DNA from 3 places in the Streptosporangium sp. NPDC048047 genome. Region 2 is predicted to be linked to each of the others. Evidence: predicted binding sites of a transcription regulator. Region 2 holds the regulator's gene; each other region holds the start of a gene.

Region 1 (9,796 bases), on a different contig from region 2:
CTGTTCACCAAGGGCGTCAACCGCTACCGGGTCGCCGACCGCGAGGTCCGCGAGATCGTCGCCTCGCTGCGCGGCACCACCCGCTACGGCCCCGGCCGCGCGGCCCTCGCCCAGCGGCTGGCCCACACGGTGCTGGTCCGGATGGAGCAGCGCGGCGAGTCCCCCGACGACCGGGTGCAGGACGCCGTGGCCCGCTCCAAGCCGGTCAAGCAGCTCGTGGACGCCGTGTGGCCCAAGCTGACCCCGCAGCAGGTGCTCCACCGGCTGTTCAGCGACCCCGATTTCCTGGCCGCCGCCGCGAAGGACGATCTCACCGCCGACGAGCAGGCCCTGCTGCTGTGGGCCAAGCCGGCCAAGTCGTACCGGTCGGCGAAGTGGTCGGCGGCCGACGGCGCGCTGATGGACGAGCTGGCCGACCTGATCGAGCGGACGCCCGTCCTGGGGCACCTGGTGGTGGACGAGGCCCAGGACCTGTCGGCGATGCAGCTGCGGGCGCTCGGGCGGCGGTGCCGTACCGGGTCGGCCACCGTGCTCGGCGACCTGGCGCAGGGCACCACCCCCTGGTCGGCCCGTTCGTGGACGGAGGTCCTCACGCACCTGGGCTTCGAGAGCGGCGCCGTCACCGAGCTGACCCTCGGTTTCCGTGTGCCGCGCGAGGTCCTCGACTACGCCGCCCGGCTGCTGCCCGACGTCGCCCCCGGCCTGGCCGCGCCCCGCTCGCTGCGGCCCGGCGCCGGCTCCCTGACGGTACGGCGGGTGCCCGACCTCGCCGCGTCCCTGCCGGAGGCGGTGCGGGAGGTCCTGGCGCGGGAGGGGTCGATCGGCGTGATCGTCCCGGACGCCTCGGTCGCGGCCGTGTCGGCGTCACTGACCGGCCTGGACCACCGGGTGCTGGGCCCCGACTCCGTCGAGGAGCACCGTCTGCTGGTGGTGCCGGCGTCCCTGGCCAAGGGCCTGGAGTACGACCACGTGATCGTGACCGAGCCGGCCGACATCGTGGACGCCGAGCCGCGCGGCCTGGCCCGCCTCTACGTGGTCCTCACCCGCGCGGTCACCTCCCTGACCGTCCTGCACACCCGCGACCTGCCCGCCCGGCTGCGCTGACGCCGCCCGCCCTCCGCGGCCGGGTGGCGTACGGCATCGGCCCGGCCGTGACACGGCCCGCGAAAGGCGCGCGGAAGGGTCGCGGGAAAGCAGAGAAGCGGAAAGGCGGCCCCGGGGATCCGGGGCCGCCTTTCTCGTTCGTGTGGGGCGATGGACTAGAAGTCCATGTCGCCGCCGCCCGGCATCGCGGGAGCGGCCGGGGTCTTCTCCGGCTTCTCGGCGATGACGGCCTCGGTGGTGAGGAACAGCGCCGCGATGGACGCCGCGTTCTGCAGCGCGGAACGCGTCACCTTGGCCGGGTCGAGGATGCCCGCCTCGAACATGTTGACGTACTCGCCGGTGGCGGCGTTCAGGCCCTCACCCGGGGTGAGGTTGCGCACCTTCTCCACCACGACGCCGCCCTCGAGGCCGGCGTTGACGGCGATCTGCTTCAGCGGCTCCTCCAGGGCCTTGCGGACGATCGCGGCACCGGTGGCCTCGTCGCCGGTCAGCTCCAGCTTGTCGAACGCCTTGGCGCCCGCCTGCAGCAGCGCCACGCCACCGCCGGGGACGATGCCCTCCTCGACGGCCGCCTTCGCGTTGCGAACGGCGTCCTCGATGCGGTGCTTGCGCTCCTTGAGCTCGACCTCGGTCGCCGCGCCGGCCTTGATGACGGCCACGCCGCCGGCCAGCTTGGCGAGACGCTCCTGGAGCTTCTCGCGGTCGTAGTCGGAGTCGGTGTTCTCGATCTCGGCGCGGATCTGGTTGACCCGGCCGGCGATCTGCTCGGCGTCGCCGGCGCCGTCGACGATGGTGGTCTCGTCCTTGGTGACGATGACCTGGCGGGCCCGGCCGAGCTGGTCGAGCGTGGTGGACTCCAGCTTGAGGCCGATGTCCTCGCTGATGACCTGGGCGCCGGTCAGGATGGCGATGTCGCCCAGCATGGCCTTGCGGCGGTCGCCGAAGCCGGGGGCCTTGACGGCCACCGAGCGGAACAGACCGCGGATCTTGTTGACGACCAGGGTCGCCAGGGCCTCGGCCTCGACGTCCTCGGAGATCAGCAGCAGCGGCTTGCCGGACTGCACGACCTTGTCGAGGACGGGAAGGAGGTCCTTGTTCGCGGAGATCTTCGAGTTGACGACGAGGATGTACGGGTCGTCGAGGACGGCCTCCATACGCTCCGGGTCGGTCACGAAGTAGGGCGAGATGTAGCCCTTGTCGAAGCGCATGCCCTCGGTGAGCTCAAGCTCCAGGCCGAAGGTGTTGCTCTCCTCGACGGTGATGACGCCTTCCTTGCCGACCTTGTCCATCGCCTCGGCGATCATCTCGCCGATCTGCGGGTCGCCCGCGGAGATGGAGGCCGTGGAGGCGATCTGCGCCTTCGTCTCCACGTCCTTGGCGAGCTTGAGCAGCTCCTCGGAGACACGCTCGACGGAGGCCTCGATGCCCTTCTTCAGGCCCATCGGGTTGGCGCCGGCGGCCACGTTGCGGAGACCCTCGCGAACCAGGGCCTGCGCGAGGACGGTGGCGGTGGTGGTGCCGTCACCGGCGACGTCGTCGGTCTTCTTGGCGACTTCCTTGACGAGCTCGGCCCCGATCTTCTCCCACGGGTCCTCGAGCTCGATCTCCTTGGCGATGGACACACCGTCGTTGGTGATCGTGGGGGCGCCCCACTTCTTCTCCAGGACGACGTTGCGGCCCTTCGGGCCCAGGGTCACCTTGACGGCGTCCGCGAGCTGGTTCATACCACGCTCGAGACCGCGCCGGGCGTCCTCGTCAAACGCGATCATCTTGGCTGCCATACGGCTAGACCTCCCGAACACAGGGTGGCTTGCACCGGATCGAGCCGACGCCCGCGACGGCATTCGGATCCGCGACTCCGTTCGGCGGATCCCATCGTCCCGATCCAGGGTTGGCACTCGCCCTCGGTGAGTGCCAACAAACTATTTAGCACTCTACCCTGTCGAGTGCAAGCGACGTCGCGTTGACCTGCCCGGGAGGTGACGGTCTCCCGCGACGACCCGTTACGGCGGACGCCCCGTACGGTCTCGCCCCCGGCCACCGCCCCGCGCGACCAGGTCCCGGCCGCCGTGTCCCGGCGGATTCGGGCCTCCGGTACAGGGAGGCCCCGGTACGGCGAGGGCCCGGCCCTCCGAGGGGACACGGTGGACCGGGCCGGCGCGCCGAGGGCCCGCGTGGACTGCGCTGCCACGGGGGTCCGTCCGGCGCGCCCCTTTTGCGCGTCCGGGGGGACGGCTGCCTCAGACGGCCCTCACGGACTCCGCCTGCGGGCCTTTCTGCCCCTGGGTGATCTCGAACTCGACCCGCTGGCCCTGTTCGAGTGCGCGATAGCCGTCCATCATGATCGCGGAGTAATGGACGAACACATCCTTACCACCGTCTACCGCGATGAAGCCGTAGCCCTTGTCCGCGTTGAACCATTTGACGGTGCCTTGCGCCACTTCCGACTCCTCTTACTGGACTTGAGGACATCGCCCATTCCTCTCGCGACGTCCTCAATCTCCGAGGCGGACACATCGCCTGCGTCGATCGTTCTCGACCATACCTGTGGTACGCCGTAGGGCAACAGAGTCAACCAGCAAACTGCCGCTTTACGTACGAATGCAGCACGAGAACATAGTTTTGCCATCGGGCCCGCTGATCAAATATTGCATTATTTCAACAAGCGCCGATATGGACATCCTCCCGAAAGCACGACGCCCGCCCCGGCCAGGCCGGAGCGGGCGTCGGCGGGCGCCGTACGGGACGGCGGCCCGGAGCGCGGGGACGACGGGGTCAACCCCCGGCGACCGCCGGGATGATGGAGATCTGGACGCCGGACGGCGTCGCGGTGTCCAGGTTGTCGGCGAAACGGACGTCCTCATCGCCGACATAGACGTTGACGAACCTGCGAATCTTGCCGGAGTCGTCGAGAATCCTGGCGCCGATCCCGGGGAAGTCGGCGTCGAGTTTCCGCAGCACCTCGCGGAGGGTCTCACCCTCGGCGTTCACCTCGGCCGCACCACCGGTGTACGTCCGGAGAATTGTCGGAATCCGTACAGAGACACTCATTATTAAGCACCTTTCCGGTGATTTCAGGCGATGACCGAGCGGAATTCGTCAAGCGAGGGGCGGATGACCGCGGTGGGACGGGCCTCGCCCGCCACCGCGTCGAGGGTCTTCAGGCCGTCACCGGTGTTGAGCACCACGGTCTCGGCGTCGGGGTCGAGCCGCCCCTCGGCGGCCAGCTTGCGCAGCACGCCGACCGTGACGCCGCCCGCGGTCTCGGCGAAGATGCCCTCGGTCCTGGCCAGCAGCCTGATCGCGTCGACGATCTCGGCGTCCGTGACGTCCTCCACCGCGCCGCCGGTACGCCGGGCGATGTCCAGCACGTAGGGGCCGTCGGCCGGGTTGCCGATGGCCAGCGACTTGGCGATCGTGTCCGGCCGTACCGGGCGGATCACGTCGTGACCCGCCTTGTAGGCGGCCGAGACCGGCGAGCAGCCCTCGGCCTGCGCGGCGAAGATCCGGTACGGCTTCTCCTCGACGAGCCCGAGTGCGATCAGCTCCTTGAACCCCTTGTCGATCTTCGTGAGCTGGGAGCCGGACGCCACCGGGACGACGATCTGGTCGGGGAGCCGCCAGCCGAGCTGCTCGGCGATCTCGTACGCCAGGGTCTTGGAGCCCTCGGCGTAGTACGGGCGCAGGTTGACGTTGACGAAGCCCCACTGCTCGCCCAGCTCGTCGCCGATGAGCTCCGAGCAGAACCGGTTGACGTCGTCGTAGGTGCCCTCGATGCCGACGAGCTTCCCGCCGTACACCGAGGCCATGACGATCTTGGCCTGCTCCAGGTCGGCGGGGATGAACACGCAGGCGTCCAGCCCGGCGCGGGCGGCGGCCGAGGTCACCGCGCCGGCGAGGTTGCCGGTGGAGGAGCACGACAGGGTGTGGAAGCCGAAGTTGCGGGCCGCCTCGACGGCGATGGCCACCACGCGGTCCTTGAACGAGTGCGTCGGGTTGCCCGAGTCGTCCTTCACGTGCAGCGAGCGCAGGCCCAGCTCGCGGGCGAGGTTGCCCGCGTCGACGAGCCTGGTCCAGCCGGGCTCCGTGTTGGGCCGGGCGGCGACGTTCTCCGGGACGGGCAGCAGCGCGCGGTAACGCCAGATGTTCGCCGGGCCGGCGGCGATCTGCTCGCGCGTCACGCGCCCGAAGTCGTAGGCGATCTCCAGGGGGCCGAAACACTCGATACAGGCGAAGCTCGGACCGAGGTCGTAGCGGGTGCCGCACTCCCGGCAGGACAAGGCCACGGCGGGGCCGAAGCGGCCGTCGGGCGCGGTGCCGGCGGAGACGGGGGCGGAGGTGGGGATCTGTGTTTCTGCGAGCGCCATGAAGCGAGGCCTTTCCCTCATCTTCGTCCGCGACCACCCTGGCCACGGACCGGAATTGGCACCTGTCCCGGCCGACCCCGCCATGTCGCGAGTTTGAACCGGGAGGGTTGCCGGGGCTTCGCAGGGCCGGTCCCTCCACCCCTCTGGATGAGCAATATGAAGTTGTGGACCCGATGAACGGGTCTCTCGCACTTTACCCCGGCCGCCGGGCGTTCTGACCAGATGTCTCACTGTGCGAGACGACGCGTGTCATTCCCCGGACGACGGACGGTGAAAAGGCCCGTCACGGGTGGCGGTACCCCAGGAGGAAGGGCCCGCCGCCCGCCACGGCGACCACCCGGTAGCGGTAGTAGCCGGGCGTGCCCTCATAGGTGATCGTCTCGAAGGGGTACGGGCTGACCGAGGAGGCGACGGTCCGCCAGCCGGAGCCGGCCGCCCACTTCTCCAGGTACAGATCGAAGTCGGTGCCGTCGTCGGAACTCAGGCAGCCGTGGTGGGTCCCGGCGGTCCTCGACCGGTAGTAGCCGCCGGCCGCCCGGTTCCGGGGGCCGACGGGCCGGTAGGCGACCTGCCCCTCCCGAAGGATGCCCCGGCCGACGCCGGGATGGCCCTCGCAGGAGCCCGTGGCCGGCCGGAAGGCGCCGCCCGCGGTCAGCAGGGTCAGCCCGTACGCCGAGAGGATCTCGCCGATCGGCTGGAAGTAGCTGACCCCGGCGCCCGGGAAGCAGGAGCCGGAGCCGCCGGAGAGCACCCCCTGGGCCTGGTCCACCGAGACGAACGGCCCGCCGGAGTCGCCCCGGTCGGCGCAGACGCTGGTGCGGGTCAGCCCGAAGACGTTGCCCTCCGTATAGGCGACGCTGGCGCCGCGCTGCAGGACGAGGCCGCAGTACCAGTCGGAGGTGGATCCGGACCGGCACACCGACGCCCCCTCGATGGCCTCCCGGGTGCCGGTGACCGGTACGGTGCCGCCCTCGGCGTTGCCCACCACCGGCTTGGGCGTCCAGTCGTCGTTGACCTGGATCCAGGAGAAGTCGCTCACCGGGAAGACCGACCCCCGGAAGACGCCCTGGGGGACCCGGTTGTAGCCGCTGGTCTTCTCACCCTCGTCGCCGCAGTGGCCGGCGCTGACGAAGCCGTTCATCCCGTCGCGGACCACGGAGAAGCCGACCGAACAGCGCTGGGTGACGCCGATGTAGAAGGGATCGCCGCCCACCAGGTCGTAGAGCGGCCGGGGACGCTCCGTGGACGGCACCACCAGGACCAGCGAGGTGTCCAGCCCGAGGTCCCTGAGGGCGGACTCGGTCCGCACCGGCTCCTCGGACAGCACGACGACCCGGTTGTTCCGCACGTCGACGTAGCGCACGCTCCCGCCCGCGGTCGGGCGGGCGGGCAGCGCGGCGTCGAGCTTGTCCTTGGCCGCGTTGAGCTCGCCCAGCGAGTGGTCGACGACCTCGGCCCGGGCTCCCTGCGTGACGATCCGGGGGATGTCGGCGGGGTCGGTGGTGGCCACCACGAGGTTCTGCGCGACGGTCCCCTGGAACCACGAGCCGGCGAAGCCGCCGCCGAGCGTCACCCGCAGCCTCGCCTCGACCGGCGTCAGGCGGATCTCGTTGAGCAGCCGGGCCTGGGCCTGCCCGGCGCTGAGGCCGAGGTCACGCTGGAGGGCCTGGAGCATGCCCGGCGGCGGCACGTTGTACGGCAGGCCGGCCCGCCCGGTCCGCCGTACGACGCGCCCCGCGGAGCCGTGCCGGGGCCGGACCGCCGGGAGTCGCACGGAGGCTCCGCCGCCGGGCCTCCCCGCCGGGAACCGTACGGAGGCTCCGCGGCCGGGCCTTCCCACCGGTAGGCGCGGGAGGGTTCCGCGGCCGGGTCTCGCCGCCGGGAACCGTACGACCGGGGCGTCCCGGATGGCGGCCAGGGGTTCGGGCTCGGCCCGGACCGCCGGAGGCGTGACGGCGGCGAGCAGGGCGGCGGCGGAGAGGACGGCACACCCGGCGACGACGGCGCGACCGTGGAACATACGACCTCCCGGCGGTCCGTCCTTCAGGGCAGGTCGTGCTGGTAGCCCAGCGTGTAGCCGCCGGAGCCGCTCGCGGCGGTCACCCGGTAGCGGTAACGGCCGGCCGCGCCGAGGTAGGAGATCGACTTGTCGGCGTCCGGGCCGGTGTCGCTCGCCACGACGACCCAGCTCCGGCCGTTCCACCTCTGCAGGTAGAGGTCGAAGTCGCTGCCCGCCGGGCCCTCCAGGCAGCCGGTGTGCAGCCTGTAGGCCGTGGTCCGGTAGTAGCTTCCGCTCGGCTGGTAGGCGACACCGCCCGCGCGGAGCGTCCCGGCCACCCGCCGCGGATAGCAGGGGCAGGCGCAGCCGGTCTCCGGCGGGACGGGCGCGTCGACCACCAGGCTCACGCCGTAGGCGGAGAGGATCTCGGTGACCGGCTGGAAGACCGTCTCGCCTCCCGCGGTGCAGTTGCCGTTGCCGCCCGACAGGACCCCCTGGGCCTGGTCGACGGAGACGAACGGCCCGCCGGAGTCGCCCGGCTCGGCGCAGGCGTCGGTGAGGGTGAGCTGCGAGACCGTCTGGGTCTCGTCGTAGACGACGGTGACGTCGCGCTGCCGTACGGTGCCGCAGTGCCAGCCGGTCGTCGAGCCGGACCGGCAGACCGACGCGCCCTCGATCGCCTCCCGGGAGCCGGTGACGCCGATCGTGCCGCCGGTGCTGACCACGTCCGGGGTGGGCCGCCAGTTCGTGTTCACCGTGATCCAGGAGTGGTCGTCGCCGGGGAAGCTGGAGCCCTGGAAGACGCCCTGGGCGACGTTGTTGTACCCGGTGGTGACGCTGCCCGCGTCGCCGCAGTGCCCCGCGCTGACGAAGCCGTTCTGGGCGCCCTTCGTGGCGGAGAAGCCGACCGAGCAGCGCCACGCGCTGTCGATGCGGTAGGCGTCGCCGCCCCGGAGGTCGTACAGGGGCCGGAACCGCTTGGCCGAGGCCTCCACCCGCACCGCCTCCTGGCTCACGCCGGTGAGCCCGACGAGGTTGCGGGTCTGCTCCGGCACGGTCGTACGGATGACCACCTGGTTGGTGCGGACATCGACGTACCGGGCGAAACCTCCCGCCTCCCCCGCGGCGGCCAGATCCTTGTCGAGCTCGTCCTTGATCGCGGTGAGCTGGGTCAGCGACCGGGCGACGATCTTCGGCTGGGCGCCCGCGGCGGCGATCCGGGGGGTCGCGGCGAGGTCTGTGGTGGCCACGATCAGTACCTGCGCGCTCCTCCCCTCCAGCCAGGACCCTCCGAAGCCCGCCCCGAGCTCCCGGCGGAGCCGGGCCTCGATCGGCGCGTACCGGATCTCGTTGTCCAGCCGGGCCTGGGCCTCCTGCGCCGTGAGGCCGAGGTCGCGCCGGAGCGCCTCGATCATGCCGTGCGGCGGTTTCCGGACGCTCCGGGCGCTCGAAGCGCCCCCGGAGCTCAGGGGGTTCCGGAGTTCCTGAGCCTTACCGACATCCTGGGCCGCGGAGAACGCCGGGGCCACGGGGATCGTCACGACGAGGGCGACGGCCGCGAGGACGCACCCCACGGCGGCTGGACGTCTGCGAAGCATGGATCTCTCCCCTGGCGCTGACGGACACGGCGCGAGGGGAGATCGGCGCGCACCGCGGTCGATCACCGGGTACGGGCGGCACCACTCTAATCCGCCCATCAGGCGAAAGGCCGGGAAAGCCCGACGACACGCGGGGACGCCTCCGAGCGGAGACCCGGAAGCCGGGCGGCACACGGACGCTTCCGCGGAACGACGCCTCAGAAGCCGGGCGAGACGTGAGCGTGGAAGCGTTCCCGGGGCCGCCGGGTCTCGGGCGACCGGGCGGGACCCCCCGAGCGGGATCTCAGAAGCCGTAGGCGTCGCCCAGGGCTCCCTGGACGTACTTGCGCGCCTGGTGGATGCGCGACTTGGCGGTGCCGAGCGGGATGCCGAGCTGCTCGGCCACCTCGCTGTAGTCGAGCTGACAGATGTCGCGCAGCACCAGCGCCTGGGCGAGGTCGGGCTTCTCCGCCTCCAGCGCCTCCATCGCGTCCAGCAGGTCGAGCCGTGAGCCGGCGATCACACTCACCCGGGCGACGTCGGGCCGCTGCATCGGCAGTTCGTCGGAGCTCTGCTCGGCCGAGCGCCGCTTCAGCGAGCGATAGGTGGTGCGGGCGCAGTTGGCGGTGATGATATGCAGCCACGTGCTGAACCGGGCGCGTCCCTCGAACCGGCCGATGTTCCGCGCCACCGCCAGCAGGGTGTCCTGGCACGCCTCCTCGGCGTCCTGCCGGTAGGGGAGGATCCGG
Region 2 (9,796 bases):
TACACGTCCCTGATCCCGGTCCGGCGCAGCCGGTCGGCCAGGCGTCTGAGGTCCGCCGCGCTCTTGCGGCCGTCCACCCAGGCGTGGCCCAGCCACAGGGCGTCGTGGCCGCTCGCCTTCGCCCAGGACGCCGGGGTCCCGGTAAACTGCAGGGTGAGGGTGGCCGCGGCCACCCCCGGGAGCACAAGGAGGACGGCCGCCACCACCGCGAGAAACCGCAGGCCGCGCCGTGCTCTGGTCCGGGCAATCACCCGGACATGTCACCATGGAAGACGGCTGGGATGCCAGCCGTAGATCTCTTCAATACTGCGAAACGGACACCGGTGCGCATTCAGCCTGGCCAGACCGATCCCGCGGTGATCCGCAACTTCTGCATCATCGCGCACATCGACCACGGCAAGTCCACCCTTGCCGACCGCATGCTGCAGATCACCGGCGTGGTCGACGACCGCTCCATGCGCGCCCAGTACCTCGACCGGATGGACATCGAGCGCGAGCGCGGCATCACCATCAAGTCGCAGGCGGTCCGGCTGCCGTGGAAGGTCGGCGACACCGAGCACGTCCTCAACATGATCGACACCCCGGGGCACGTCGACTTCACCTACGAGGTCTCCCGGTCGCTGCAGGCGTGCGAGGGCGCGATCCTGCTGGTCGACGCGGCGCAGGGCATCGAGGCGCAGACGCTGGCCAACCTCTACCTGGCGATGAACGCCGACCTGACGATCATCCCGGTGCTCAACAAGATCGACCTTCCCGCCGCCCAGCCGGAGAAGTACGCCGCCGAGCTGGCCCACCTCATCGGCTGTGAGCCGGAGGAGGTGCTGAAGGTCTCCGGCAAGACCGGCGTGGGCGTCCGGGAACTGCTGGACCACGTGGTCGCGAACGTTCCCGCCCCGGTCGGCGTCGCCGACGCCCCCGCCCGCGCGCTGATCTTCGACTCGGTCTACGACACCTACCGTGGCGTGGTCACCTACGTCCGCGTCATGGACGGCCACCTGGGCAAGCGCGAGCGCATCCAGATGATGTCCACCGGAGTCTCGCACGAGACGCTGGAGATCGGCGTCATCTCACCGGAGCCGAAGATCGCGGACAAGGGCCTGGGCGTCGGCGAGGTGGGCTACCTCATCACCGGCGTGAAGGACGTCCGCCAGTCGCGGGTCGGTGACACGGTGACGTCGTCCGTCCGCGCCGCCACGGAGGCGCTCGGCGGCTACGACCATCCCAAGCCGATGGTCTTCTCCGGCCTGTACCCGATCGACGGCGACGACTACCCCGAGCTGCGCGAGGCCCTGGACAAGCTCCAGCTCAACGACGCGGCCCTGGTCTACGAGCCGGAGACCTCCGCGGCCCTGGGCTTCGGCTTCCGCTGCGGCTTCCTCGGCCTGCTCCACATGGAGATCGTCCGCGAGCGCCTGGAGCGGGAGTTCAACCTCTCGCTCATCTCCACCGCGCCCAACGTGGTCTACCGGGTGATCATGGAGGACGGCAAGGAGGTCGACGTCACCAACCCCTCGGAGTTCCCCACCGGCAAGGTGGACAAGGTCTTCGAGCCGGTGACGAAGGCGACCGTGCTGGTCCCGTCGGAGTTCATCGGCGCCATCATGGAGCTCTGCCAGAACCGCCGGGGCGCCCTGCAGGGCATGGACTACCTGTCCGAGGACCGCGTCGAGATCCGCTACACCATGCCGCTCGGCGAGATCATCTTCGACTTCTTCGACCAGCTCAAGTCCCGCACCCGCGGCTACGCCTCGCTCGACTACGAGCCGCACGGCGAGCAGGAGGCCGAGCTGGTGAAGGTCGACATCCTCCTCCAGGGCGAGGCCGTCGACGCCTTCAGCGCCATCGTCCACAAGGACAAGGCGTACGGCTACGGCGTGGAGATGGCCAAGAAGCTGCGCGAGCTTATCCCGAGGCAGCAGTTCGAGGTGCCGATCCAGGCCGCGATCGGCGCCCGGGTCATCGCCCGCGAGAACATCCGCGCCATCCGCAAGGACGTCCTCGCCAAGTGCTACGGCGGCGACATCTCCCGTAAGCGCAAGCTGCTGGAGAAGCAGAAGGAAGGCAAGAAGCGGATGAAGATGGTCGGCCGGGTGGAGGTCCCCCAGGAGGCCTTCGTCGCCGCGCTGTCCACCGAGTCCTCCGTCGACAAGGCCAAGAAGTAGGGACGGCGCCGCCCGCCGGCGGGGGAGCGGACCCCGAGGTCGGGGAGCGGCGGACGGGATCCCGGCGACCGCCGCGCACATCGGGGCCCCTGGCGGGGTCCCGGTGCCCGGCGCGTACGGCGGGACACTCGGGCGGCGGGCGGCGCCGTACCGGGCACCCGCCCCGGGGCGGCAGACTTGACCCGTGCCATCCACACTTCCCGACGGCGACCCCGTACCGGCCTCGGGCCGGCTCCCCGGCAGCGCGCTGCGCGGGCTCGGTGAGCGGCCGTTCGGCTTCTACGTCCACGTGCCGTTCTGCGTGACCCGCTGCGGCTACTGCGACTTCAACACCTACACCGCCTCCGAGCTGGGTCCCGGCGCCTCGCACGCCGACTACGCCGCGACCGCCGTCGCGGAGGTGCGGCGGGCGCGGGCCGCCCTCGGCGACGCCGACCTGCCGGTCGAGACGGTGTTCTTCGGCGGTGGCACCCCCACCCTGCTGCCCGCGGCAGACCTGGTCCGCATCCTCGGCGCCATCGACGAGGAGTTCGGGCTCGCCCCCGGCGCCGAGGTGACCACCGAGGCCAACCCGGAGTCGGTGGACCGCGCCTACCTCGCCGGACTGCGCGACGGAGGGTTCAACCGGGTGAGCTTCGGCATGCAGAGCGCCCGCGAGCACGTGCTGCGGGTGCTGGAGCGCCGCCACACCCCGGGCCGGGCGGCGCACGCCGTACGGGAGGCGAGGGAGGCCGGGTTCGGCCACGTCAACCTCGACCTGATCTACGGCACGCCCGGTGAGAGCGACGACGACTGGCGGGCCTCGCTGGCCGCGGCGATCGAGGCGGGGCCCGACCACGTGTCGGCCTACTCGCTGATCGTGGAGGACGGCACCCGCCTGGCGGCCAGGATCAGGCGCGGTGAGCTGCCGATGCCCGACGACGACGTGGCGGCCGACCGCTACCTCATCGCCGACGCCATGCTCGCCGAGGCGGGTTTCGAGTGGTACGAGGTGTCCAACTGGGCGACCTCGGAGGCCGCGCGCTGCCGGCACAACCTGCTCTACTGGACCGGCGGCGACTGGTGGGGCGTCGGCCCCGGCGCGCACAGCCACGTGGGCGGCACCCGCTGGTGGAACGTCAAGCACCCGGCCGCCTACGCCCGCCGCCTGGCCGAGGGCGTCTCACCCGCCCACGCCCGCGAGGTGCTGTCGGACGAGGACCGGGCGGTCGAGCGGCTGATGCTGGAGCTGCGGCTCGCCCGGGGCTTCCCCCTGGCGGAGATCGGGCGGCCGCCGGTGGCCGCCCGGGCGCTGGCCGACGGGCTGCTGGAGGTCGAGCCGTTCAAGACAGGCCGGGCGGTGCTGACGCTGCGCGGCCGGCTGCTGGCCGACGCCCTGGTCCGCGACCTCACCTGACCGCACCTGACCTCACCGGGCCCGGTCTCGGCCGTCATCCCGCGGACCTCGCCGGCCGCACTGGGCACCGGTCCCGATCGTCCTTCCGCGGACCTCGCCGGCCGCGCCCGGCCCGGCGGGGACGGCGGCGGGCTCGGCCGGTCACGGCCGGTCTCAGACGTCCTCCGGCGGGGCGGTCACGAAGTCGATGAGCCGTTCGACCGGGCCGAGGAGCTCCGGCTCCAGGTCGGCGTAGGTGGTGACCGAGCCGAGGATGCGCCGCCAGGCGTCGGCCGGGGCGAGGTCCCAGCCCAGGGCGGCGACGACCCCCTCCTTCCACGGCACGCCGCGCGGCACCCGCGGCCAGGCGCCGATGCCCAGCACCGACGGCTTGACCGCCTGCCAGACGTCCACGAACGGGTGCCCGGCCACCAGCACGTACGGCGAGGCCACCCGGTCGGCGATCCGGCTCTCCTTGGACCCGGCGACCAGGTGGTCGACCAGCACGCCCAGGCGGCGCTCCGGGCCCGGCTCGAACTCCTCGACGATCTCCGGCAGGTGGTCGACCCCTTCGAGGTACTCCACCACCACGCCCTCGACGCGCAGGTCGTGACCCCAGACCTTCTCCACCAGCGCGGCGTCGTGCACGCCCTCGACGTAGATCCGGCTCTCCCTGGCCACCCGGGCCCGCAGGCCCTCCACGGCGATGGAGCCGGAGGCGCTGCGCCGCGGGGCGCGGGGCGCGGCGGCCGGCCGTACCAGGGTCACGACCCGGCCCTCCAGCAGGAACGCGGCCGGCTCCAGCGGGAACACGCGCCGCCGCCCGAAGCGGTCCTCCAGGGTGACGGACTCCTTGTCGCAGGCCACCACGGCGCCGCAGAATCCGCCGTCGGCGTCCTCCACGACCAGGTCGATCTCGGCGGGGACCTGCGGGATCCTCCCCCTGCCCGGACGCCGCCAGTTCCCCGCCAGCACGTCGCGCTCGTACACGCCGACCGCACCTCCTCACGCCTCACCGATCCAGAGGACGCTAGCAAAGGGCCGTCGCCTTATCGCACCCCGTCGGCAAGAGCCGTACACTTGGCACTCGGGAACACAGAGTGCCAGACTCCGCGTTCCCGGTTCGGCGCAGGGCAAGGAGGTGAGCACGTTGGTCGATGACCGCAGGCTTGCGGTGCTTCGGGCCATCGTCGAGGACTACGTGTCCACCAACGAGCCGGTGGGGTCGAAGGCACTCGCCGAGCGGCACAACCTCGGGGTCTCGCCCGCCACCATCCGCAACGACATGGCGGTGCTGGAGGAGCAGGGATACATCGCCCAGCCGCACACCAGCGCGGGGCGGGTGCCCACCGACAAGGGCTACCGGCTGTTCGTGGACCGGCTCTCCCAGGTCAAGCCGCTGTCGGGCGCGGAGCGGAGAGCGATCGAGAGCTTCCTCGCCGGCGCGGTGGACATCGACGACGTCGTGACCCGCACGGTGCGGCTGCTGGCGCAGCTCACCCGCCAGGTCGCCGTGGTGCAGTACCCCACGCTGACGCACTCCACGGTCAGGCACGTCGAGCTGGTCCCGCTGAACGAGCGGCGGCTGATGTTCGTCCTCATCACCAACACCGGCCGGGTCGAGCAGCGCGTCGTCGAGCTGCCCGAGGGGGTCGACGAGACCCGCGTCGCGCACCTGCGCGCGACGCTCAACGCCTCGCTCGACGGCTGCGGGCTGGCCAAGGTCCCGGACAAGGTCGCCGACCTGCCCTCGGGGCTTCCGATCGAGGACCGCCCGTTCGCCACCACGATCCTGTCGGTGCTGCTGGAGTCGCTGGTCGAACGGCATGATGAGAAGATCGTCTTCGCCGGGGCCGCCAACCTCGCGGGAGCCGACTTCAGCGTCGGTCTCCGCGACGTCCTGGAGGCCCTGGAGGAGCAGGTCGTGCTGATGCGCCTGCTCGGAGAAACCTCGGACCTGTCGGCGCTGACGGTGCGGATCGGCTCGGAGAACCCCTACACCGGTCTCCAGGGCACGTCCATCGTCGCCGCCGGGTACGGTTCGGGGGACAAGCAACTGGCCCGGCTCGGCGTGCTGGGCCCGACGCGAATGGACTACCCGGTCACGATGGGCGCGGTGCGCGCGGTGGCACGCTACGTCAGCCAGATCCTGGCTGCATCCTAAGAGGTCAACTAAGTGGCTAAGAGCGACTACTACGGCACCCTCGGGGTACGCCGTGACGCCAGTGCGGAGGAGATCAAGAAGGCCTACCGCAGGCTGGCGCGCGAGTTGCACCCCGATGTGAACCCCGATCCTGAGACACAGGAGAGGTTCAAGGAGATCACGCAGGCCTACGAGGTCCTGTCCGATCCCAGCAAGCGGCAGATGTACGACATGGGTGCCGATCCGTTCGCTCCCGGCGGGGGCGCGGGCGCCGGGGGCTTCGGCGCGGGCTTCCCGTTCAGCGACATCATGGACGCCTTCTTCGGCGCGGCGGCCGGCGGCGGCGGGCGCGGGCCGCGCTCGCGCGCCCGCCGGGGCCGCAACGCCACCATCCGGGTGGAGCTGGACCTGCGCGAGGCGGCCTTCGGCACCACCCGCGAGCTGGTCGTCGACACCGCCGTGCTCTGCGAGGTCTGCTCGGGTGCGGGCGCCGCGCCCGGCACCCACCCCGACACCTGCGACATGTGCCACGGCCGCGGTGAGGTCTCCCAGGTCACCCGGTCCTTCCTCGGCCAGGTCATGACGTCCCGGCCCTGCCCCCAGTGCGGCGGGTTCGGTTCGATCATCCGCAACCCCTGCCAGGAGTGCTCCGGTGACGGCCGGGTCCGCACCCGGCGGACCATCAAGGTCCGCATCCCCGCGGGCGTCGAGGACGGCACCCACATCCAGCTCGCCGGCGAGGGCGAGGTCGGCCCCGGCGGCGGCCCGCCCGGCGACCTGTTCCTGGAGATCGTCGAGCGGCCGCACGAGGTCTTCGAGCGTCGGGGCGACGACCTGCACTGCACCGTGCAGATCCCGATGACGGCCGCCGCGCTCGGCACCGTCCTGGTCATGGAGACCCTCGACGGCGCCGAGGAGCTGGACATCCGGCCCGGCAGCCAGTCCGGCCAGACGATCCCGCTCTACGGCCGCGGCGTCCAGCGGCTCAACGAGACCGGTCGCGGCGACCTGCTGGTCCACATCAACGTCGAGACCCCCGTCAAGCTCGACCCCGCACAGGAGGAGCTGCTGCGCGAGCTCGCCAGGCTGCGCGGCGAGGAGCGCCCGCCCGGCAAGTTCGCGCCGGGCCAGCAGGGCTTCTTCTCCCGCCTGCGGGACGCCTTCAATGGCCGCTGACCCGGCGGTCCCCGACGCCCTCCGGGGGGTCGCGGACGGGGCCTCCCGGGTCCGCCGCGGCGTCCTGCCGGGGGTCGCGGGCGGCGCCCGCCCGGCCCGCCACGGCGTCCTCCGGGGGGTCGCGGGCGGTGCCCGCCGGACCCGCCGCGGCGTCTCCGCCGCCGCATGACGGCGCCGGTCTTCCTGGCCGACACGGCCGATCTGGGCCGGGAGGGGTTCACGCTCGCCGGCCCGGAGGGCAGGCACGCGGCGGCCGTACGGCGGCTGCGTGCCGGGGAACGGCTCGACGTGACCGACGGCGCGGGCGTCGTGGCGGAGTGCGTGGTGGACGACGCCGGCAAGGACTCCCTGCGGGTGCGGGTGCTGCGCCGCTACGAGGTGCCCGCGCCGCGTCCCCGCCTGGTCGTCGTCCAGGGCCTGCCCAAGGGCGACCGGGGCGAGCTGGCCGTGGAGATGATGACCGAGGCCGGGGTGGACGTGATCGTGCCCTGGGCCGCGGCCCGCTCCGTCACCCAGTGGAAGGGGGAGCGGGCGGCGAAGTCGCTGGCCCGCTGGCGTTCCACGGCCCGTGAGGCGGCCAAGCAGTCACGCCGCTTCCACCTGCCCGAGGTGACCGGCCTCGCGAGGACCGCCGAGGTCGCGGACCTGCTGTCGGCGGCGGCGCTGGGCGTCGTGCTGCACGAGGAGGCCGCCTCCCCGCTGTCCGGGCTTCCGCTGCCCGCCGACGGGGACATCGTGGTGGTGGTCGGCCCCGAGGGCGGGGTCTCCGAGGAGGAGATCACCGCCTTCCGCGCCGCCGGAGCCGCCCCGGCGCTGCTCGGGCCGACGGTGCTGCGCACCTCGACGGCCGGGGTCGCGGCCGCGGCGGTGCTCCAGGCGCGTACCGGCCGCTGGTAGGCGCACGGCGGTACGGCCGTGCCCCGCCCGCGGTGGCCCTCCCCGCCCGGCCGCATGGCCGGGCCGTCCAGGCATGCGGCGGACCGGTCGCGCGCCCTCCCGTCCGGCCGCGCGGCGGACCGGCGCCGGTCAGTGGCTCACCGGGGTGGGCATGCCCTCGCTCGGAGTCGGGGGCTGCTGCTCGTCCGGCTGGGAGCAGCCGGCGGGCGGGCACGGGCTCTCCGTCTCACCGGTGGGCTCGGGCGCCGCGGTCGGCGTGGGCGGGCACTCCTCGGTGACGTCGCCCGGCGCCGTGGGGCAGCCGTCCGACGGAGTGGGCTTCGGCGTGGGGGTCGCCCTGGGCGTGGGGGTCGCCTTCGTGTTCGGCGCCGCGCTCCTGGAGCGCTCGGTCGTCGGCTCAGGCGGGGGCGGGGGGCTGGACGTCCTGGGGACGGCCGGGACCCGGTTGTCGTTGTTCGACGGCGGGCGCGAGGTGGCCGACATGTCGGGCGCGGTGGACTGGGTGAAGTTCACCTCACCGCTGTAGACCTCCTGGATCACCTGTTCGCGCAGCTGGGGGACCATCATCACGACGGTCGCCGCGACAAGGACCGCTCCAGTGACGGAGGCGCCGACGCGCCACCACACCAGCCCGCGGAGTCCGCGCAGCCCGCGCCGCTCGATCCGGGCCCGGATGATCTCCAGCCCGTCGGGGGAGGGAACGACCGAGTTCGCCTCCGCGTTGAGGGCACGGCGCAGCAGCTCGCCGTACTCATCGGGGGACTCGGTCATGACAGTTGCTCCAGTGTGGTTCGTAGGGCGGCCATGCCACGAGCCGTGTGGCTCTTGACCGCGCCTTTGCTGATTCCCATCGCGTGGGCGATCTGTGCTTCGGACAGATCACCGTAGTAGCGCAGGACCAGTGCTTCGCGCTGCCGGGCGGGCAGGGCGCGTAGCGCCTCGATGACGGCGGAGCGCTCGAACTCGCCGATCGCGCCGTTCTCGGCGCTCGGCGCGTCCGGCATGCCCTTGGGGGCGTACTTCTCCACGACCGCCCGGTGCCGCAGCACGGAGCGAGATCGGTTGACGACCGATTGGCGCAGGTAGGCGAGTGCCTTGTCGGTGTCGCGCAGGCGGCGCCAGGCGCCGTGGATGGCGACGAACGCGTCCTGTACGACCTCCTCCGCGGTTGCCACATCGCGGACGAGCAGGACAGCGAGACGCACGAGCGACCGGTAGTGCGCGCTGTAGAGCGCGGTAACGGCCGCATCGGCGTCCCAGCCGACGGGCACCGCCCCGAGCGACCTGTCGGCCACGAGGGTCTCGGTGGTCACATCAGTGGGACGCTCGGCCTTCCCAGAGGGTTTACGCTCTTCCGGTTCATTAGGGGGCATGACCCAGTCGTGTCCTCGGCCCGGCGGCCATGTCGTGCGAATCGCAATGGTCTGTAGTTGTTGAAGTTTTGCACACCCACCATATCCGTATGGATCTTTCTTCGCTGGGCATGGACCATCACCGATTGGCAACGCCCGGACCGGATAGGGTGCCCGCATGGTGAGTGAAGCCGACTGCCTGTTCTGCAGGATCGTGGCCAAGGAGATCCCCGCGCGGATCGTGCACGAGACCGGCCGCACGCTGGCCTTCCGTGACGTCGACCCGAAGGCGCCGACCCACGTGCTCGTGGTGCCGAAGGAGCACTACCCCACCGCCGCGGCCCTGGCCGCCGCCGACGACGGGCTCACCGACGAGGTGATCAGGGCCGCCCACGAGGTCGCCGAGCAGGAGGGGATCGCCGAGTCCGGCTACCGGCTGGTCTTCAACACCGGCCCCGGCGCCGGTCAGACCGTCTTCCACGTGCACGGACACGTGCTCGGCGGGCGCGGCCTGAACTGGCCTCCCGGCTGATAACCGGGAGGCGTCACGGGTCCCGTCGCGGATACCATGGCGTAGAAGTCACACTCCGATATCTGGAGGCGAACAGGCCGAAAGGCCCGCCTATGTCCGAGACAAACGATTCCAACAGAACGTCGCCGCGGTCGAAGACCCCCGGGCGCACCCAGGCGA
Region 3 (9,796 bases), on a different contig from region 2:
CGGCGTCCTCATCGACCGGCTGGGCGAGGACCTCGCCGAGGTGATCGAGGAACTGGTACCCGGCCCGTGCGTGCTGGTGGGCCACTCCATGGGCGGCATGACGATCATGGCGCTGGCCGACCGCCGCCCCGAGCTGTTCGAGGAGAAGATCAGGGGGGTCGCGCTGATCTCCACCTCCGCCGGCAGGCTGGGCGAGGTCTCCCTGGGACTGCCCGCCCTGCTGGCCAGGGCCGTGCACACGGTCACACCGGGCACGGTCTCACTGCTGGGCCGCCGGGGCGCGCTGGTGGACCGCGGCCGGGAGGCGGCCAACGACCTGGCCTTCCTGATGCTGCGCCACCTGGGCTTCGGTGACGCCGCGAACGTCAGCCCCACGGTGGTGGACTTCATCGAGTCGATGATCCGCTCCACCCCGTTCGAGGTGATCGCCGACTTCTACCCGGCGCTGATGTCCCACGACAAGCTGGCCGCCCTGGGGGTGCTGGACGACGTGCCGACCTCCATCATCGTGGGGGACAAGGACTGGCTGACGCCGGTGGACCACAGCAAGGCCATGGCGGCGGCGCTGCCCCGCGCCCGGTTCACCGAGGTTCCCGACAGCTCGCACCTGGTCCAGCTCGAACGGCCCGCCGTGGTCAACGACGCGCTGCGCGACCTGATCAAGCGGGCACTCGCCGACGAGGCCGCCGCCGCCGATGCCGACGGCGCCGGCACCGACGGGGCCGACTCCGACGGGACGGGCGAGGCCGGCGGGACCGATGCCTGAGGCCCGCGCGGATGACCGGGCCGCCGGACGCGGCTCGCGGGACGTGACCATCGCAGGGGAGTTGATCGAGAAGTGAGAATCGCGGCGACCGCCGAGGAGATGCGGGAGCTGGGCAGGGAGCTCGCCGGGCTGCTGCGCCCGGGTGACCTGGCGGTGCTGTCCGGGCCGCTGGGCGCGGGCAAGACGACCCTGGTCCAGGGGATCGCCGACGGCCTCAAGGTGCGCGGCCCCATCACCTCGCCGACGTTCGTCATCGCCCGGGTGCACCCCTCGCTGTCCGGGGGGCCGGCGCTCGTGCACGCGGACGCCTACCGGCTGGGCGGTGACCTGGAGGTCGACGACCTCGACCTCGACGCCTCGCTGGAGGAGTCGGTGACGGTCGTGGAGTGGGGCGAGGGCCTGGTCGAGGGCCTCGCCGAGGACCGGCTGGAGATCTCCATCGAGCGCGGCGAGACCGGCGAGGAGCGCACCGTACGGCTGCGCGGGGTCGGCGCCCGGTGGGAGGGTGTCGTCTGACCGGAACCCGGAGCGTCCGTTCCGCGTCCGAGTTGGTATAGATCATCGAAATCGATGATTGACCCAAGCGGGTTTGCCCTTGTTTTAAGGGGAACAGGTGCAGTGGTGCCGGGCGAGGGTCGTCGGCCGGAGTGGAAGTGGAGTGCGACGGTGCCAAGCGTCAAGCATGCCGCGGTTCTGGGGGCCACTCTGGGTGGCCTCGCTCTGCTCGGGGTGACCGGGTGCACGGCCGAGGCGGACTCCGAGCCGGGGACGACCACCTCACCCGCGGCGTCCCAGACGTCCGCCGGCAGAGGCGACATCGAGGTCCAGCTCCAGCCGGCCCGGGTCAAGGCCGGGCAGAAGGTGTGGATCCTGGCCAACTGCCCGATCCCGCAGGGCGGGCCGGAGCATCGCGGCACCGGGTCGTCCCGGATCTTCCGCACCGCGGTGACCCTCGACCCGATCCTGGTCACGCCCAGCCCCGCCCCCTCGTCGAGCGCCACGCCGACCCCGCGGCCGTGGGTCCGGGGCCAGGCCACCGTGGCCCCCGGCACCGCGGCCGGCGTCTACGAGGTCAACGCCCGCTGCGAGGGCACCAACGACACCGGCAAGGCGAGCCTCCGGGTGGTCGGCGAGACCAGGCCCAGCGCCGCCCCCACCGAGGAGGCGTCCGAAGAGCCGACCCGCAGGCCGAGGCCCCGGCCGACCCGGACCGTCATCAGCACGCGCGCGCCCTCCACCGGCGGCGGAGGCACCGCGGCCGGCGGCCCGGACGACGACGGCTCGCCGCTCGGGGTGCCCGGGGTGCTGCTGGCCGCCGCCCTGGTGGGCGGCACGGGGGTCGCGATCGCCAGGCGACGGCGTTCGTAGCCGCCGATGGCCGCACCCACGCGCTGGTCGCACGTCATCACCGCCGGCATCGTCACCGGCCTCGTCATGGTGCTCTTCCACCGGGGCGCGGGCGTCGACGTCCCGGAGGTCCGCGACCCGGTGGTGCCCGAACGCGTGGAGATCCCCTCGCTGGGCATCAAGGCGCCCCTGATGAGGCTCGGGGTCAAGAACGGCGAGGTCGAGCTCCCGCCGTACGACAAGCCGAACGCGGCGGGCTGGGTCAAGGGCACCGCGGTGCCCGGCGACGAGGGCCCCGCGGTGATCCTCGGGCACGTGGACACCAAGACCGACCCCGCGGTCTTCTACCGGCTCAAGGACATCCGTGAGGGGCAGGTCGTCAAGGTCAGGCGCAGCGACGGCGACGTCGCCCAGTACCGGGTGGACTCCGTCGAGCGGGTGAGCAAGGACCGCTTCCCGGCGGACAAGGTCTACCTCCAGGACGGCCTGCGGCTGATCACCTGCGGCGGGGACTTCGACTGGGACCGCCACGAGTACCGCGACAACGTCATCGTCTACGCCACCCTGGTCAAACGGGCCGACCCCAGGACCTGATCCGCCCAGGCGGTCCCGCCTCCCGCGCGACGGACTAGGCTAACTGTTCGTGCTGGTCCTGGCCTTTGATACCGCGACCCCCGCCGTCACCGCAGCGCTGCACGACGGTGAACGGGTCCTCGCCGAGTCGACGACCGTCGACGCCCGCCGCCACGGCGAACTGCTCGTGCCCACGATCGAGACCGTCCTGCGGGAGGCCGGCGCCGAGCTCGCCGACGTCACCGTCGTCGTCGCGGGCGCCGGACCCGGTCCCTACACCGGCCTGCGGGTCGGCCTGATGACCGCCCAGGCCCTCGCCGCCTCGCTCGGCGTCCCGGCGTACGGCGTGTGCACGCTCGACGCCGTCGCCTACGGCAGCGGGTTGTCCGAGCCGTTCCTGGTGGCCACCGACGCCCGCCGCAAGGAGGTGTTCTGGGGCCACTACGAGGACATGCGGACCCGGTTGTCCGGCCCCGCGGTGAGCCGCCCCCACGACCTGCCCGGCGGCCTCCCGCTCGTCGGCGCGGGCGCGCGGATGTACGCCGAGGTCGTCGGCGCCTCCCGGCTGCTGGACGCCCCCGAGTACCCCTTCGCGGGGGCGCTGGCGTCGCTGGCCGCCGAGCAGCTCGGCGAGCCCGATGTCCGCGAGGTCGTGGAGAGCGGCACGCACCCCGTGCTGAGCCTGCCCCGCCCGGTGTACCTCCGCCGCCCCGACGCGCAGGTGCCCGCCGCGCCCAAGAAGGTCACCTGATGGCGGTGACGCTGCGCCCGATGACCGGGGACGACCTGCCCGCCGTGATGGAGATCGAGCGGGACACCTTCCCGGCGGACGCCTGGAGCGAGGGCATGCTCCGCGACGAGCTCGCCGGGCAGCCCGGGACCCGTCACTACGTGGTGGCCGAGACCGGTGAGGGGATCATCGGCTACGCCGGGCTCTTCGCCGCCGGCGACCAGGCGGACGTGCAGACCATCGCCGTCGCGGCCGGCCGGCGGCGCACCGGGGTCGGCGGCGCCCTGCTCACCGAGCTGCTGGCCGAGGCCGGCAGGCGCGGCGCGCGGTCGGTCTTCCTCGAGGTGCGCGCCGACAACCCCGCCGCGCAGGCGATGTACGAGCGGTTCGGCTTCGTCCGGCTCGGCCTGCGCCGCCGCTACTACCAGGACGGCACCGACGCGATCACGATGCGGAAGGATCTCATCCATGAGTGACGAACCCCTGGTCCTGGGCATCGAGACCTCCTGCGACGAGACCGGGATCGGCATCGTCCGGGGGCACACCCTGCTGGCCAACACGATCGCCTCCAGCGTCGAGGAGCACGCCCGCTTCGGCGGGGTGGTGCCCGAGGTGGCCTCCCGGGCGCACCTGGAGGCGATGACCCCCACCGTCGAGCGGGCGCTGGAGCAGGCGGGCCTGCGCTTCTCCGACATCGACGCGATCGCGGTGACCGCCGGGCCGGGGCTGGCCGGCGCGCTGCTGGTCGGCGTCGCCGCCGCCAAGGCGTACGCGCTGGGCCTCGGCGTCCCGCTGTACGGGGTGAACCACCTGGCCGCCCACGTGGCCGTGGACCAGCTCGAACACGGCGCCCTGCCCAAGCCGTGCATCGCCATGCTCGTCTCGGGCGGTCACTCCTCCCTGCTGCTGGTCCCCGACGTCGCCAAGGGCGTCGTCTCGCTCGGCTCCACGGTGGACGACGCCGCGGGCGAGGCGTTCGACAAGGTGGCGCGGGTGCTCGGCCTGCCCTTCCCCGGCGGCCCCTACATCGACCGGGCGGCCCGCGACGGCTCCGGCGCGGCCATCGCCTTCCCGAGGGGCAAGTACGACGACGGCACCCTCGACTTCTCGTTCTCCGGCCTGAAGACCGCCGTGGCCCGCTGGGTGGAGGCCAGGGAGAGGTCCGGCGAGCCGATCCACGTGCCCGACGTGGCGGCGTCGTTCCAGGAGGCCGTGGTCGACGTGCTGACCCGCAAGGCCCTTCAGGCGTGCCGCGAGCACGACGTCCGGGACCTGCTGATCGGCGGCGGCGTGGCGGCCAACTCCCGGCTGCGGGCCCTGGCGCAGGAACGCTGCGACGCGGCGGGGGTGCGGCTGCGCGTCCCCCGGCCGGGGCTGTGCACCGACAACGGCGCCATGGTGGCCGCCCTGGGCTCCGACCTGGTGGCGGCGGGCGTCACCCCGTCGTCCCTGGAGATCCCGGCCGACTCCTCGCTCCCGATCACCACCGTCCACGTCTGACCGTACGGCCCCGCCCGATCCGTGCCCGGAGGCCGCGGGTCAGGCGGGGCTGCAGATGAGGGCGAACGGCCGCTCCCCGACCCGGGTGAGGACCACCGTCGCGGAGCCGCCGCCGGAGAGCCGCAGATCCCTGCGCAGGCGCTCCACGTCGACCGCCGAGCCGCGCTTCTTGACCGTCACGACGCCCGCCCCGCGCTCGCGCAGCGCCGCCCGCAGCCGCTTGAGCGAGAACGGCATCATCTCGTGCACCTCGTACCGCGCCGCCCACGGCGTGGTCACCTCGGCGTCGCCGGTGATGTAGGCGATGCGCTCGTCGAGCAGCCGGCCGTCGACCCGCTTGGCCACCTCCGCCACCAGGTGAGCCCGTACGGCCGCGCCGTCCGGCTCGTAGAGGTAGCGGCCCACCGCGCCCACCGGCGCGGGATCCGCACCCGGCTCGGGCGTCAGCGTCGTGCCGGACGGCAGCATCGTGGCCCTGCGCCCCGCGTCCCGGGCGAGGCCGCCGCACCAGATCGCGGCCTCCTTGACGTCGCCGCGCCAGGAGACCCACTCGGCCTCGGTTCCGGCCGGGATGAACTCGTACGGGATGCCGGGGGCGACCTTCAGGCAGGCCGCCGGGGCCTTCGCCACCATGCCGAGGACCTCCGGCCAGGGCGGCGAGTAGGCCATCGGGTCGAACGTCCGGCCCCGCGCCGTACGGCGGGCGGGATCGGCGAACAGCACGTCGAAGGCCGCCGGGTCGAGCGTGGCGGCCTCGGCGGCGCGGACCGTGACGCGGTCGCCGAGGCCCAGGGCGTCGGCGTTGGCCCGGGCGACGGCGGCGGTGAGCGGGTCGGCGTCCACGGCCTCCACGACGCAGCCCGCCCTGGCCAGCGCCAGCAGGTCGCCGCCGATCCCGCAGCAGGCGTCGGCCACCCGGGAGCCGGCCGGGACGCGCCGGGCGCGGTGGTCGGCCACCTCGCGGCGGGTGGCCTGCTCCAGGCCGTGCGGGGTGAAGTACATGACGGCGGCGTCGGAGCCGAACTTCTCCCGCGCGCGCTCCCTGAGCGCCGCCTGGGTGAGCGCCGCGGAGGTCAGGGTCGCGTCGTAGGTCCGGCGCAGCCGCGTCACCGCGGCCACCGGGCCGTCACCCGCGGCCTCGGCGGCCGCGGCGAGGGCCTCCTGGCCGCGCGGCGTCAGCAGTTCCCGGAATGCGTCGAGGTCCACACCGCCCGACGCTACCGCCTCACTTCAGCAGGCCGGCCAGATCGATCTCGATGGGGAAGGGGACCGGGACCGAGAGCACATCACGATGGACGCCGGTGGGGACGTAGGCGCGGGTGGCGGGGTCGAGTTCGTAGACGTAGACGACGGGCACGCCGTCCGCTTCCTCCACCCGCCAGAAATGCACTATCCCGGCCTGGGCGTAGGAACGCGGCTTGACCTCGCGGTCGCGGAGCCTCGACTCGGGGGAGACCACCTCGACCACCAGGTGGACCTCGCCGGGGAGATAGGCGGTGCGGTCGTGGTCGTGGGCGAGCGCGGCGTCGATGAGGAGCACGTCGGGGCACGGGCGCTGCCGCGGGCCGAGCCTGACGTCCATCTGGGTGGCGACCGCCAGCCGGTCCGGGGTCTGGGCTTCGAAGGCGGCCGCGAGTCTGCGGATCACGAGATCGTGGAAACGCTTCTGGGGGGACATGAAGAGCAGGGCTCCATCGACGAGTTCGACGTGCTTGAAGAAGTCCGGCTCGCCGTTCGGGCCCTCGTCGGGCAGGCGATCGAGGTCGTCGGCGGTCCACCCGCCGGCCGGGGGGCGGGGCCAGTCGGCGAGCAGGTCGCGCCCTTCGCGCCGAGTGCTCGTTTCCTCGCGGAGAGTGCTGGTCACGTCGTCCACCGTAGCGTCATCCCCATTGCTATTCGTGTCCATCACATTACTTTCGGTCAACGCTCGTCGTCTCTCCTCCCTCTCATGGTGCCCCCGTCGGGGGTTCCTGTCCCCTCATCGGGGCCGCCGAGGGCGTCGGCGGGCGGTTCGTGTTGACTGTCAAGGCCTCCTTGCATACTGTTCCGTATTGGCACTCTCCCGGTGAGAGTGCCAACGCAAGTGCGACGAGGCTGGTCTGACACCCGCGACGGCAGACCGCTGGTCGCCTCTTCTAGATCATTCAAATCTGAAGGGGAGGTCCGACGTGACGACCGCCACCAAGGTTCCCGTTAAGCCGCTCGGCGACCGCATCGTGGTCCAGCCGCTTGAGGCCGAGCAGACCACCGCCTCCGGCCTGGTCATTCCCGACACCGCGAAGGAGAAGCCCCAGGAGGGCAGGGTCCTCGCGGTGGGCCCGGGCAACTGGGACGAGGACGGCGACAAGCGCATCCCGCTCGACGTCAAGGAGGGCGACGTCGTCCTCTACAGCAAGTACGGCGGCACCGAGGTGAAGTACAACGGCGAGGAGTACCTGGTGCTCTCCGCCCGTGACGTGCTCGCCATCGTCGAGAAGTAGTCCATCGCTTCCGACGCTTCCGAGATGACGCATCGAGCCCCGGGTCGCGAGAGCGCCCGGGGCTTCGATGCTCCCGTGTGCCCCCAGAGAGGACTGTCATGCCCAAGATCCTGTCGTTCGAGGAGGACGCCCGCCGCTCGCTGGAGCGCGGTGTCAACGCCCTCGCCGACGCCGTCAAGGTGACCCTCGGCCCGCGCGGCCGCAACGTCGTCATCGACAAGAAGTTCGGCGCTCCCACCATCACCAACGACGGCGTCACCATCGCCCGCGAGGTGGAGCTGGAGAAGCCGTACGAGAACCTCGGCGCGCAGCTCGCCAAGGAAGTCGCGACGAAGACCAACGACATCGCCGGTGACGGCACGACCACCGCGACCGTCCTGGCCCAGGCGATGGTCCGCGAGGGTCTGCGCAACGTCGCCGCCGGCGCCCAGCCGCTGAGCCTCAAGCGGGGCATCGACCTCGCGGCCAAGGCCGTCAGCGACAGGCTGGTCGAGTCCGCCCGTCCGGTCGCGGACAAGAAGGAGATCGCCCACGTGGCGACGATCTCCGCCCAGGACGCCAAGATCGGCGACCTGATCGCCGAGGCGTTCGACAAGGTGGGCAAGGACGGTGTCATCACCGTCGAAGAGTCCAACACCATGGGCCTGGAGCTGGAGTTCACCGAGGGCCTCCAGTTCGACAAGGGCTACCTGTCGCCCTACATGGTGACCGACCAGGAGCGCATGGAGGCGGTCCTGGAGGACCCCTACATCCTGATCACCCAGGGCAAGATCTCCTCCGTCGCGGACTTCCTGCCGCTGCTGGAGAAGGTCGCGCAGACCAAGAAGGCACTGCTGGTCATCGCCGAGGACGTCGAGGGCGAGGCCCTGGCGGTCCTGGTGACCAACAAGATCCGCGGCACCTTCACCTCCGTCGCCGTCAAGGCTCCGGGCTTCGGTGACCGCCGCAAGGCCATGCTCCAGGACATCGCCATCCTCACCGGCGGCCAGGTCGTCAGCGAGGAGATCGGCCTCAAGCTGGAGCACGTCGGCCTCGAGGTGCTCGGCACGGCCCGCCGCGTCGTGATCACCAAGGACGCCACCACCGTCGTGGACGGCGCCGGCGAGGCGCAGGCGATCGAGGACCGCGTCCGCGAGATCAAGGTCGCCATCGAGCAGGCGGACTCCGACTGGGACCGCGAGAAGCTGCAGGAGCGCCTGGCCAAGCTCGCCGGCGGCGTCTGCGTGCTCCGGGTCGGCGCGGCCACCGAGGTGGAGCTCAAGGAGAAGAAGCACCGCCTGGAGGACGCCATCTCCGCGACGCGCGCCGCGATCGAGGAGGGCATCGTCTCGGGCGGCGGCTCCGCGCTCGTCCACGTCTCCAAGGCCCTTGACGACCTGGGCCTGAGCGGCGACGAGGCGACCGGCGTCAACGTGGTCCGCCGGGCGCTCGTCGAGCCGGCCCGCTGGATCGCCGAGAACGCCGGCATGGAGGGCTACGTCGTGACCTCCAAGGTCTCCGAGCTCCCGGTCGGCCACGGCCTGAACGCCGCGAGCGGCGAGTACGGCGACCTGATCGCCCAGGGCGTCATCGACCCGGTCAAGGTCACCCGTTCGGCCGTCCAGAACGCCGCCTCCATCGCCGGCATGCTGCTGACGACCGAGGCCCTCGTGGTGGACAAGCCCGAGGAGGAGGCCCCGGCCGCCGCCGGTGGCCACGGTCACGGCCACGGTCACGGCCACTGATCCTCATGATCGGCCGGTACGGCCCGTGTCCCGTTCGGGACGCGGGCCGTACGCGTTTCCGGGTAAACCGAAAGGGGCCCCAAAGCGTCACCGCGGTGAGCGGGTAAGAGAAACACCCTTATGGGAAATCACTGACATATTAGGCCGCTCTATGAAATATATTTTCATCGCGTGACCCTTACTGTCGTCGTTTGATTACACCGGGTTATCGGCGCGTCAATGTGACCAATCCGTAGCCGTTGGTCATGGGGACAGGCCCGAGCGATACGGGCATCATGCGTAACGTGACCGAGGGATGCGTCGCCGACGCCAAAAGAGGGGTAAGGCTTGCGACGAGGTCTGAAGGGAGCGCCCACAGGGATGACCTCAAGGATCTGACAAGCCTCGCAGTTCAAGGTGACCGAACAGCGATCGAAAGTCTGATCGCACAGTTGCGGCCAATGGTCGTGCGTTATTGCCGCGCTCGTCTGGGCCGGGTTTCCGGTCAGTATCACATCGCGGACGACGTGGCCCAAGAGGTGTGCATCGCGGTGCTCTCCGCGCTGCCCCGCTACCGCGACATGGGACGCCCTTTCGCGTCCTTCGTCTTCGGCATCGCCTCCCACAAGGTGGCCGATGCCCTGCGCAGCTCCGTGCGCTCGGCCGTGCCCACGCAGGACCTTCCGGACGGGCCCGA

Evidence for each region. Region 2 encodes HrcA, which represses chaperone genes, less so after heat shock. Its sites were predicted from a motif close to TTGGCACTCTCNNNNNGAGAGTGCCAA; they were not measured.
Region 1: a site for HrcA is predicted at 2,996-3,022, ahead of groL (chaperonin GroEL). Genes of this name have one in related genera too.
Region 3: a site for HrcA is predicted at 6,968-6,994, ahead of groES (co-chaperone GroES). Genes of this name have one in related genera too.

Annotation. Positions count from the first base shown of each region.
Region 1 covers NZ_JBEZNH010000007.1:20,990-30,785, reverse strand. The annotation lists gene AB0D67_RS08265 (AAA family ATPase) at 1-1,104, shown strand, start outside; gene groL (chaperonin GroEL) at 1,260-2,885, opposite strand; gene AB0D67_RS08255 (cold-shock protein) at 3,345-3,545, opposite strand; gene AB0D67_RS08250 (MoaD/ThiS family protein) at 3,880-4,155, opposite strand; gene thrC (threonine synthase) at 4,179-5,471, opposite strand; SAM riboswitch class I at 5,486-5,625, opposite strand; gene AB0D67_RS08240 (S1 family peptidase) at 5,755-7,245, opposite strand; gene AB0D67_RS08235 (S1 family peptidase) at 7,515-9,068, opposite strand; gene AB0D67_RS08230 (RNA polymerase sigma factor) at 9,352-9,796, opposite strand, start outside.
Region 2 covers NZ_JBEZNH010000001.1:162,740-172,535, forward strand. The annotation lists gene AB0D67_RS00735 (hypothetical protein) at 1-251, opposite strand, end outside; gene lepA (translation elongation factor 4) at 282-2,162, shown strand; gene hemW (radical SAM family heme chaperone HemW) at 2,347-3,558, shown strand; gene AB0D67_RS00750 (DUF3097 domain-containing protein) at 3,712-4,527, opposite strand; gene hrcA (heat-inducible transcriptional repressor HrcA) at 4,688-5,701, shown strand; gene dnaJ (molecular chaperone DnaJ) at 5,714-6,856, shown strand; gene AB0D67_RS00765 (16S rRNA (uracil(1498)-N(3))-methyltransferase) at 7,022-7,753, shown strand; gene AB0D67_RS00770 (hypothetical protein) at 7,883-8,524, opposite strand; gene AB0D67_RS00775 (SigE family RNA polymerase sigma factor) at 8,521-9,126, opposite strand; gene AB0D67_RS00780 (histidine triad nucleotide-binding protein) at 9,287-9,637, shown strand; gene AB0D67_RS00785 (PhoH family protein) at 9,730-9,796, shown strand, end outside.
Region 3 covers NZ_JBEZNH010000041.1:47,812-57,607, forward strand. The annotation lists gene AB0D67_RS28280 (alpha/beta hydrolase) at 1-766, shown strand, start outside; gene tsaE (tRNA (adenosine(37)-N6)-threonylcarbamoyltransferase complex ATPase subunit type 1 TsaE) at 866-1,282, shown strand; gene AB0D67_RS28290 (hypothetical protein) at 1,433-2,134, shown strand; gene AB0D67_RS28295 (class F sortase) at 2,141-2,707, shown strand; gene tsaB (tRNA (adenosine(37)-N6)-threonylcarbamoyltransferase complex dimerization subunit type 1 TsaB) at 2,757-3,437, shown strand; gene rimI (ribosomal protein S18-alanine N-acetyltransferase) at 3,437-3,892, shown strand; gene tsaD (tRNA (adenosine(37)-N6)-threonylcarbamoyltransferase complex transferase subunit TsaD) at 3,876-4,916, shown strand; gene AB0D67_RS28315 (class I SAM-dependent methyltransferase) at 4,956-6,122, opposite strand; gene AB0D67_RS28320 (Uma2 family endonuclease) at 6,142-6,780, opposite strand; gene groES (co-chaperone GroES) at 7,085-7,396, shown strand; gene groL (chaperonin GroEL) at 7,495-9,120, shown strand; gene AB0D67_RS28335 (sigma-70 family RNA polymerase sigma factor) at 9,396-9,796, shown strand, end outside.